One region of the Streptomyces sp. NPDC052042 genome, then DNA from elsewhere that is predicted to be linked to it. Evidence: predicted binding sites of a transcription regulator. Region 1 holds the regulator's gene; the other holds the start of a gene.

Evidence for each region. Region 1 encodes HrcA, which represses chaperone genes, less so after heat shock. Its sites were predicted from a motif close to TTNGCACTCNGNNNNNCNGAGTGCNAA; they were not measured.
Region 2: groES (co-chaperone GroES) is a predicted target of HrcA. The motif match lies at 2,852-2,878, and genes of this name have one in related genera.

Annotation. Positions count from the first base shown of each region.
Region 1 is NZ_JBIUBU010000001.1:774,639-780,018, reverse strand. It holds gene hemW (radical SAM family heme chaperone HemW) at 1-213, shown strand, start outside; gene ACIHCL_RS03385 (DUF3097 domain-containing protein) at 320-1,147, opposite strand; gene ACIHCL_RS03380 (MBL fold metallo-hydrolase) at 1,210-1,965, opposite strand; gene hrcA (heat-inducible transcriptional repressor HrcA) at 2,163-3,179, shown strand; gene dnaJ (molecular chaperone DnaJ) at 3,180-4,319, shown strand; gene ACIHCL_RS03365 (nitronate monooxygenase) at 4,464-5,380, shown strand, end outside.
Region 2 is NZ_JBIUBU010000002.1:379,756-385,135, forward strand. It holds gene ACIHCL_RS07010 (methyltransferase domain-containing protein) at 18-1,304, opposite strand; gene ACIHCL_RS07015 (polysaccharide deacetylase family protein) at 1,422-2,477, shown strand; gene groES (co-chaperone GroES) at 3,031-3,339, shown strand; gene groL (chaperonin GroEL) at 3,440-5,065, shown strand; gene ACIHCL_RS07030 (hydroxyacid dehydrogenase) at 5,298-5,380, opposite strand, start outside.

The DNA.
Region 1 (5,380 bases):
GCCGAGGACCGGCGCGTCGAGCGGATCCTGCTGGAACTGCGCCTCGCGGACGGCTGCCCGTTGTCCCTGCTGAAGCCGGCCGGGCTGGCCGCGGCGGAACGGGCGGTCGAGGACGGGCTGCTGTGGCGTGAGCCGTACGGGCAGGGGCGCGCGGTGCTCACCCTGCGCGGGCGGCTGCTGGCCGATGCGGTGGTGCGGGACCTGGTGGACTGAGAGGGCGGGTGGCCGGGCGCGGGTGCGCCCCGGTGGGCCGCGCCTCCGAATCCGGCCCTACAGGGACCGGGGGCCGTCCGCCCGTTCCGTGACCGGGCTCGGCCCCTCAAACGCCGGATTCGGGGGCCGTCACGAAGTCGATCAGATGTTCCACCGAGCCCAGCAGAGTCGGCTCCAGGTCCCGGTACGAGCGCACCGAGGACAGGATGCGCTGCCAGGCGGCGCCGGTGTTCTCCTCCCAGCCCAGTGCCCGGCACACCCCGGTCTTCCAGTCCTGGCCGCGCGGCACCACCGGCCAGGAGGCGATGCCCACGGACGACGGCTTCACCGCCTCCCACACGTCGATGTAGGGGTGGCCGACCACCAGGACGTTCGCGTCCGACACCTGTTCCGCGATCCGGGACTCCTTGGAGCCGGGGACCAGGTGGTCCACCAGGACGCCGAGCCGGGCGTCCGGGCCGGGGGAGAACTCGCGCACGACGGCGGGAAGGTCGTCGACGCCCTCCAGGTACTCGACGACCACGCCCTCGATCCGCAGATCGTCGCCCCAGACCCGCTCGACCAGTTCGGCGTCGTGCCGGCCCTCCACATAGATCCGCCCCGCGCGGGCGACCCGGGCGCGCGCCCCGGGGACCGCGAGCGAACCGGAGGCCGTGCGCGCGGGGCGTGCCGGGGCCGCCGCCTTCGGCCGCACCAGCGTGACCACGGTGCCCTCCAGCAGGAAGCCGCGCGGTTCCATCGGGAAGACCCGGTGCTTGCCGAAACGGTCCTCCAGGGTCACCGTCGGCCCCTGGGCCGTCTTCTCGCAGCGGATGACCGCGCCGCAGAACCCGGTGGAGACCTCCTCCACGACCAGATCGGTTTCGGCGGGGACCTCGGGGACGGGGGCGGACCTCTTCCACGGCGGGGTCAGGTCCGGCTGGTAGCTGCGCATCGCACGACGATAGGACGGGAACGGCTCACGACACGCCGAAGGCCCCGCCTTCCCGCCATCCTTCAGACGCCCGCCGGCCCTCCGTGCAGCGCCGCCAGCCGGTCGCGCTGGTCCCGGACGAACGCGGCGTCCACCACCGCCCCGTGCCCCGGCACGTACACAGCGTCCTCGCCGCCCAGTGCCAGCAGCCGGTCCAACGCGGCCGGCCAGCGGGCCGGGACCGCGTCCGGGCCGGCCTGCGGTTCGCCGGACTCCTCGACCAGGTCGCCGCAGAACACCACGGTGGGGGAGCCGGGGACCACTGCCACCAGATCGTGGCCGCTGTGCGCGGGACCCAGATTCGCCAACAGCACCCGACGGCCGCCGCCCAGATCGAGCGTCAGCTCGTCGCGCACCTCGTGACGCGGCGCCACCAGCGCCGCGGCGGCCTCGGCCGCGTCGGGCCCGGGCACCCCGTGGCGCACCGCGTCGTCGCGCAGGGCGGCCGCCCCGTCCCCGCTGCCGAGCAGGTCCGTCAGGCCGGCCGCGCCGTACACCCGGACGTCCCCGGCCTCCCGGGTGCCCGGGAACGCCGCGGTGCCCAGGACATGATCGAAATGGGGGTGGCTGAGTGCGATATGCGTCACCTCCCGGCCGAGCAGGGCCCGTGCCCCGTCCCGGATCCCGGCGCCCTCGCGGAGCGTGGACCCGGTGTCGAGGAGCAGCACGCCCCGCGCACCCGCCACCAGCGCGGTCGTCGCGTCCCAGCCGGGAAGGCGGCGCCGGCCCATACCGTGACCGATCCGCTCCCAGCCGAACTCTTCCCAAGAGGTGTCCATACCGGGACGCTATCGGCAACGGCCCGCGTGGTCTCGCGACCGCGTGGCCGGTCACCCTTGCTAGGCCCCCAGTCGACCGCCGTACACTGACCGGGGGGTGGCTGGCACTCGGGCCGACAGAGTGCCAGGAGGACCCCTGGGGAAGGAACCGGGCACGGCCCCGGAACCGTCGATGAAACCACCTGGAGGTGCGCGCAATGCTCAGCGAACGCAGACTCGAAGTGCTGCGCGCCATCGTTCAGGACTACGTGGGGACCGAGGAGCCCGTCGGTTCCAAGGCACTCACCGAGCGGCACAAGCTCGGGGTCTCCCCGGCGACCGTTCGCAACGACATGGCGGTCCTGGAGGACGAGGGCTTCATCGCCCAGCCCCATACCAGCGCCGGCCGTATCCCCACGGACAAGGGCTACCGGCTCTTCGTCGACAGGCTCGCGGGCGTCAAGCCCCTCTCGTCGCCGGAGCGCCGCGCCATCCACAACCTCCTCGACGGCGCGGTCGACCTCGACGACGTCGTGAGCCGCACCGTCCGGCTGCTCGCCCAGCTGACCCGGCAGGTCGCCATCGTGCAGTACCCCTCGTTGACCCGGTCGACGGTGCGGCACGTGGAACTGCTCTCGCTGGCCCCCGCCCGGCTGATGCTCGTGCTGATCACGGACACCGGCAGGGTCGAACAGCGCATGATCGACTGCCCCGGCCCGCTCGGCGAGGCCGTGCTGGCCGATCTGCGGGCCCGCCTCAACAGCCGGGTCGTCGGACGCCGTTTCTCGGACGTCCCGCAGTTGGTGCAGGACCTGCCGGAATCCTTCGAGAGCGAGGACCGGGGGGCCGTGTCCGCCGTGCTCTCCACCCTGCTCGAAACCCTGGTCGAGGACACGGAGGAGCGCCTGATGATCGGCGGCACCTCCAATCTCACCCGCTTCGGACACGACTTCCCCGTGATGATCCGGCCGGTGCTGGAGGCGCTGGAGGAGCAGGTCGTGCTGCTGAAGCTGCTCGGCGAGGCCACGGACTCGGGCATGACCGTACGTATCGGACACGAGAACCCTCATGAGGGGCTCACCTCCGCGTCCGTCGTCACGGTCGGCTACGGTTCGGGCGACGAGGCCGTCGCCAAACTCGGCGTGGTCGGACCGACCCGCATGGACTACCCCGGAACGATGGGAGCGGTACGCGCAGTGGCACGTTACGTCGGACAGATCCTGGCGGAGTCGTAAGTGGCCACGGACTACTACGCCGTACTCGGCGTACGCCGCGACGCGTCCCAGGACGAGATCAAGAAGGCGTTCCGGAAGCTCGCCCGCGAGCTTCATCCGGACGTGAATCCCGATCCGAAGACCCAGGAGCGGTTCAAGGAGATCAACGCCGCCTACGAGGTGTTGTCGGATCCGCAGAAGAAGCAGGTCTACGACCTCGGCGGCGACCCGCTCTCCGCCTCCGGCGGCGGTGGCGGCGCGGGCGGCTTCGGACAGGGCGGCTTCGGCAACTTCTCCGACATCATGGACGCGTTCTTCGGCACGTCGGCGCAGCGCGGGCCCCGTTCGCGCACCCGGCGCGGCCAGGACGCGATGATCCGGCTGGAGATCGACCTCGCCGAAGCGGCGTTCGGCACCACCAAGGACATCCAGGTCGACACGGCCGTCGTCTGCACCACGTGCAGCGGCGAGGGCGCCGCACCCGGCACCTCCGCCCAGACCTGTGACATGTGCCGCGGACGCGGCGAGGTCTCGCAGGTCACCCGGTCCTTCCTCGGCCAGGTCATGACCTCGCGGCCCTGCCCGCAGTGCCAGGGCTTCGGCACGGTCGTGCCGACCCCGTGCCCGGAATGCGCCGGGGACGGCCGCGTCCGGTCGCGCCGCACGCTCACCGTGAAGATCCCCGCGGGCGTCGACAACGGCACCCGCATCCAACTCGCGGGCGAGGGAGAGGTCGGCCCCGGCGGCGGCCCGGCCGGTGACCTGTACGTGGAGATCCACGAACTGCCGCACCCGGTGTTCCAGCGCCGCGGCGACGATCTGCACTGCACCGTCACCATCCCCATGACGGCGGGCGCGCTCGGCACGAAGGTTCCGCTGGAGACGCTCGACGGCCTGGAGGAGGTCGACATCCGGCCCGGTACCCAGTCCGGCCAGTCGGTCCCGCTGCACGGACGCGGCATCACCCATCTGAGGGGCGGCGGACGCGGCGACCTGATCGTGCACGTCGAGGTGATGACCCCCACGAAGCTCGACGCGGAGCAGGAGCGACTGCTGCGCGACCTGGCGAAGATGCGCGGCGAGGAACGGCCCACCGGCCAGTTCCAGCCGGGCCAGCAGGGCCTGTTCTCCCGGCTGAAGGACGCCTTCAACGGCCGCTGACGGGGCTGGGGCGCACGGGGTCGTTCCGTGCGCCCCTTCGTGCCCTTCCGCGGTCTTCGTGTGCCGTTCTCCCGCCGCCGGAGAACGGCGCACGGCCGCGTCCCCGTGCACGCCGGGGCGCACAAGTCGTGACACGATGCGGTCATGTCATCCGTGTTGACCGGTCTCTGCCGGTATCCGATCGTGCAGGCGCCGATGGCGGGAGGCGCGTCCCGCCCGGAGCTCGCCGCCGCCGTCTCGGAAGCGGGCGGGCTGGGCTTCCTCGCCGCCGGATACAAGACGGCCGACGGCATGTACAACGAGATCAAGCGGCTGCGCACGCTGACGGGCCGGCCCTTCGGCGTCAATCTCTTCATGCCGCAGCCCGCCGTCGCCGACCCGAGCGCCGTCGACGTGTACCGGCAGCAGCTCGCGGGCGAGGGCTCCTGGTACGAGACCCCGCTCGGCGACCCGGACTCCGCCGGGGGCGACGACGGCTACGAGGCCAAGCTCGCCGTACTCCTGGACGCCCCCGTCCCGGCCGTCTCGTTCACCTTCGGCTGCCCGACCCGCGACACCCTCGACGCGCTCGCCGGCGTCGGCACGTACACCATCGTGACGGTGACCACGCCCGAGGAGGCCCAGGCGGCCCAGTGGGCGGGCGCCGACGCGGTCTGCGTGCAGGGCGTGGAAGCGGGCGGACACCAGTCCACCCATCGCGACGACCCGCTGAACGACGGCACCGGCATCGGCCTGCTCTCCCTGGTGGCCCAGGTGCGGGACACCGTGGAGTTGCCGATCGTCGCCGCGGGCGGGCTGATGCGCGGTTCCCAGATCGCCGCGGTACTCGCCGCGGGCGCCCAGGCGGCGCAGCTCGGCACGGCGTTCCTCGTCTGCCCGGAGTCGGGCGCGCACCCGCTGCACAAGCAGGCGCTGACCAACCCGCTGTTCGCGGGGACCGTCCTGACCCGGGCGTTCTCCGGCCGCCCCGCCCGCGGCCTGGTCAACCGCTTCATCCGCGAGCACGGCCCCTACGCCCCCGCCGCCTACCCCCAGATCCACTACCTGACCGCCGGACTGCG
Region 2 (5,380 bases), on a different contig from region 1:
CCTGACGGCCCCGGCCGTCAGGCGGGGCCGGCCAGCGGGCGGCCGATCAGCACCGTCGGCGCCCCGGCCACCCGGGTGAGGAACACCGTGGCGGCGTTCGGTCCCCGCAGCTTCATCCGGCGGCGCAGCTCCTCCGGTTCGACGGCCGAGCCGCGCTTCTTCACCGTCAGGACGCCGACCTCCCGCTCTCTGAGCAGCGCCTTCAGCTTCTTCATGTTGAACGGCATCCGGTCGGTGATCTCGTACCCGGTGGTGTACGGGGACGCGTACGGGCGGTCGCCGGTGACGTACGCGATGGTCTCGTCGATCAGCCGCCCCCCGCACCGCGTCACGATCTCGGCGACGAGATGGGCGCGGATGACGGCGCCGTCCGGCTCGTACAGATAGCGCCCGACCGGGCCGACCGGCGGGGCGGGCGGCGGGGCCGAGGACCACAGACCGGCCCCGGCCGGGAGCACCGTGGCACGGTACGAACCGGCCGTGAAGCCCTCGCCGAACCAGAGCACCGCCTCCTTCACGTCGCCCCCGTCCGAGATCCACTCGGCCTCCGCCTGCTCCGGGATCGCCTCGTGCGGGATGCCGGGCGCGATCTTCAGTGCGGCGCGGGGGGCCCGCAGCGCCGCGCCGGTCGCCCAGGACAGCGGCGGTGAGTACGCCTCGGGGTCGAAGACCCGTCCCCGCCCGCCGCGTCGGGCCGGGTCGACGAAGACCGCGTCGTACGGCGAGGTGTCGACCTCGGTGACATCGGCGCACCGCACCTCGATCAGGTCCGCCAGGCCGAGCACGTCGGCGTTGGCGCGGGCCACCTCGGCGGTCAGCGGGTCCCGGTCCACGGCGAGGACCCGGATGCCCGCACGCGCGAAGGCGATCGCGTCGCCGCCGATCCCGCAGCAGAGGTCCGCGACGCTCCGCACCCCGCCCGCCGCGGCGAAGCGCCGTGCCCGATGCGTGGCCACGGACGTGCGGGTCGCCTGCTCGACCCCGTTCGGGGTGAAGAACATCCGGTAGGCGTCCTCGGCACCGAACTTCGCCACCGCACGCTGCCGCAGCCGTGCCTGTCCCAGAGCCGCCGACACCAGGGCGGCCGGGTGCGAGCGGCGCAGCCGGGTGGCGGTGGCCAGCTCCCGGGAGGGGTCGTACGACCGCAGCTCGTCCAGCAGTGCCGCCCCCTCGGGGGTGCGCAGGGCCAGGAAGGCGGCGAGCGGATCGTCGGTGCCGGGCGCGGCGCCGAACGTGGCATTCGAGTTGTTCGGTCCGGTCGGGCCGGGCGTACCGGCCGGGTCGTTCGGGGCGAGAGCGTTCACCCGTCCCATTGTGGGCCAGTCGGGGTGGTGGACCAGTCGGGTCGAACAGCGGGACCGGCGGTGGTGTCGGACCGGAGCGCCCCGCGTGAGCTGGCAGTATGCGACGCCACATCATTTATACGACTAATGCGAAAAAAGGAAGAATCAGCCATGGCAGCGTGTGAACCGGGCCTGCGCGTGTCCCGCGGGCCGTGTTCCGCGGGGCGCCGGCCGACCCGCGCGGTCCTGGCCGCGCTTCTGGTCGCCGCCGTCGGTACGGGGTGCGCCTCCGGGGCCGCGGAGCGGATGGACACCGGCCCCGAGCTCCGGACCGGCGCCTCCATGGGCCCCTTCCCCGCGCTGCCCACCGAGCCGCCCCCCGGACAGCCCGGCGGCCCCGGGTACCGGGCGGGGGCCGGTGCGCCTGCCGACCGCGGTGCCCCGGCCGCGGGGCGCGAGAACGCGAAGCTCGCCCCGGCGGTACGGGCGGCCCTCGCCAAGAAGTGGGGGCTGGCCGGTACGCCGCTGATCGCGCCCCCGCCGCCCGCCGCCAAGCCGCGCGTCGCCACCCGGCAGGGGTTCGAGGTCACGGGCGGCGACGCCTCCCTGCCACCGGTCTTCACGACCGTCCCGACCAAGGACCGGGTGGTCTTCCTGACCATGGACGACGGTGCGGAGAAGGACCCCGAGCTGCTGCGGATGATGGACGAGCTGGACATCCCGTACAGCGCGTTCCTCAGCGACCACGAGGTGGGCGGCGACTACGGGTACTTCGGCGAGGCCCAGCGGCTGGGCGTCACCCTCAACAACCACACCCTCAGCCACCCCTATCTGCCCGGCCTCTCGTACGAGGAGCAGAGGCGCGAGATCTGCGGACAGCAGGACGTCATCGAGAAGCGGTTCGGGAAGCGGCCCGTGCTCTTCCGCCCGCCGTACGGCAACTACAACCGGGACACGCTGCGCATCGCGAAGTCCTGCGGGATCAAGGCCGTACCGCTCTGGAACGCGGAGGCGTTCCCGGACCACATGGAATGGCGTGAGGGCGACGGGAAGCTGCGTCCCGGCGACATCGTCCTCACGCACTTCCGCGGCCGGAACGAATGGGGCGCCGGCATGACCGACCTGGTCCGCGCCGTCATGAAGACGATCACGGACCAGGGGTACGCGGTGGCCCGGCTGGAGGACTACGTATGAGCCGGGTGGGGCGGGGGCGCGGGCGTGCCGGCCGGTCGCCGCGACGCCGGCCGGAGCGCTGCTGACGGTCGCGGCCGGGTGTGCGCAGCCGGCCGGCCCGGTCGAGCGGCTGGGCCGCAAGGCCGCCCGCGAGCGCGCCCTCTCCGCCCGAGGCCGGAAACCTCGGGCCCTGTCCGCGCCCGCGGGGCCGCCCGCGCCCGGACCGCGGCGCGGGCGGCCGGTGCGCTCGGCCGTCCGGGTCCCGGCATTCGCCGTTGCCGCCGCCGCTGAGGCACGGGCGGCCGGATCGGCCGGAACCGTGGGTGGGAACGGGCCGGGACTGCGCCGTGCCGCGGTCCGGGACGGGGGGAACCTTGACGCCACGACTGGCCGAATTGGCACTCCGCTTGACCGAGTGCTAATCGCGGTCATAGTCTCGGTGCTGGCACTCACCCCTGGAGAGTGCCAGCAGTACTGTGCGACGGGCCGGTCCGGCACCCGCGACGACGGATCAACCTGGTCGCCACACTCAGACTCTTAACCCCGTGAGATCTCCGAAGGGGGAGACCGGATCGTGTCGACCGCCAGCACCAAGGTTGCGATCAAGCCGCTCGAAGACCGCATTGTGGTCCAGCCGCTCGACGCCGAGCAGACCACGGCCTCCGGCCTGGTCATCCCGGACACCGCCAAGGAGAAGCCCCAGGAGGGCGTCGTCCTGGCCGTGGGCCCGGGCCGCTTCGAGAACGGCGAGCGCCTTCCGCTCGACGTCAAGACCGGCGACATCGTGCTGTACAGCAAGTACGGCGGCACCGAGGTGAAGTACAACAGCGAGGAGTACCTCGTTCTCTCGGCTCGCGACGTTCTCGCGATCATCGAGAAGTAATTCACCCACGTCTGCTTCCGTTCCGCGCCCCTGGCCCCGTGCGTCATGATCAGCCGGGCGGCCGGGGGCGCGGTTCGTTCGAGAGGAAAGCTCAGCTCCCATGGCGAAGATCCTGAAGTTCGACGAGGACGCCCGTCGCGCCCTCGAGCGCGGCGTCAACAAGCTCGCGGACACGGTGAAGGTGACGATCGGCCCCAAGGGCCGCAACGTCGTCATCGACAAGAAGTTCGGCGCCCCCACCATCACCAACGACGGTGTCACCATCGCGCGCGAGGTCGAGATCGAGGACCCGTACGAGAACCTCGGTGCCCAGCTGGTGAAGGAGGTCGCGACCAAGACCAACGACATCGCCGGTGACGGTACGACCACCGCCACCGTGCTGGCCCAGGCGCTGATCCGCGAGGGTCTGCGCAACGTCGCCGCCGGTGCCTCCCCGGCCGCCCTGAAGAAGGGCATCGACGCCGCGGTCGGGGCCGTGTCCGAGGAGCTCCTCGCGACCTCCCGCCCGATCGACGACAAGTCCGACATCGCCGCCGTGGCCGCGCTCTCCGCGCAGGACCCGCAGGTCGGCGAGCTCATCGCGGACGCGATGGACAAGGTCGGCAAGGACGGTGTCATCACCGTCGAGGAGTCCAACACCTTCGGTCTGGACCTCGACTTCACCGAGGGCATGGCCTTCGACAAGGGCTACCTGTCCCCGTACATGGTGACCGACCAGGAGCGTATGGAGGCCGTCCTCGACGACCCGTACATCCTGATCCACCAGGGCAAGATCAGCGCGATCCAGGATCTGCTGCCGCTGCTGGAGAAGGTCATCCAGGCCGGTGGCTCCAAGCCGCTGCTGATCATCGCCGAGGACGTCGAGGGCGAGGCCCTGTCGACCCTCGTCGTCAACAAGATCCGCGGCACCTTCAACGCCGTCGCCGTGAAGGCCCCCGGCTTCGGCGACCGCCGCAAGGCCATGCTCGGCGACATCGCCACCCTCACCGGTGGCACCGTCGTCGCCGAGGAGGTCGGCCTCAAGCTCGACCAGGTCGGCCTGGACGTGCTCGGCTCCGCCCGTCGCGTCACCGTCACCAAGGACGACACCACGATCGTGGACGGCGGCGGCGAGCCCGGCGACGTCAAGGGCCGGGTCAACCAGATCAAGGCCGAGATCGAGGCCACGGACTCCGACTGGGACCGCGAGAAGCTCCAGGAGCGCCTCGCGAAGCTGGCCGGCGGCGTGTGTGTGATCCGCGTCGGTGCCGCCACCGAGGTGGAGCTCAAGGAGAAGAAGCACCGTCTGGAGGACGCCATCTCCGCGACCCGCGCCGCGGTCGAGGAGGGCATCGTCTCCGGTGGTGGCTCCGCGCTGGTCCACGCCGTCAAGGTCCTGGAGGGCAACCTCGGCAAGACCGGCGACGAGGCCACCGGTGTCGCGGTCGTGCGCCGCGCCGCCGCCGAGCCGCTGCGCTGGATCGCCGAGAACGCCGGCCTGGAGGGCTACGTCATCACCTCCAAGGTCGCCGAGCTCGACAAGGGCCAGGGCTTCAACGCCGCGACCGGCGAGTACGGCGACCTGGTGAAGGCCGGCGTCATCGACCCGGTCAAGGTCACCCGCTCCGCGCTGGAGAACGCCGCGTCCATCGCGTCGCTGCTGCTCACGACCGAGACCCTGGTCGTCGAGAAGCCGGCCGAGGAGGAGGCCGAGGCCGGTCACGGCGGCCACGGCCACGCGCACTGACACATAGCTCCGGCTCCGGCCACTGAGGCCCGGTATCCCGTCGCGGGGTACCGGGCCTCGGCATGTGTACCGACACCGCCGCGGGCCCGCGCACCTGAACGGGCGCGTCCTGCGCGTGCTGATCGCCGTGAACGGCCGATCGTGCCGCCCGGCCTGCCCGGTCTGGGGCAGGCGAACGGCCCGTGACCGGGGCCACGGGCCGGGGGAGGGGCGGGCGGCGGGCCCGCCGGGGTCATGCCGAGCGCGTCAGCGCCCCCGCGCGGACCGGATCCGCGAACGGCCGCCCCTGCACGTACCGTTCCAGCTCGTCCAGCG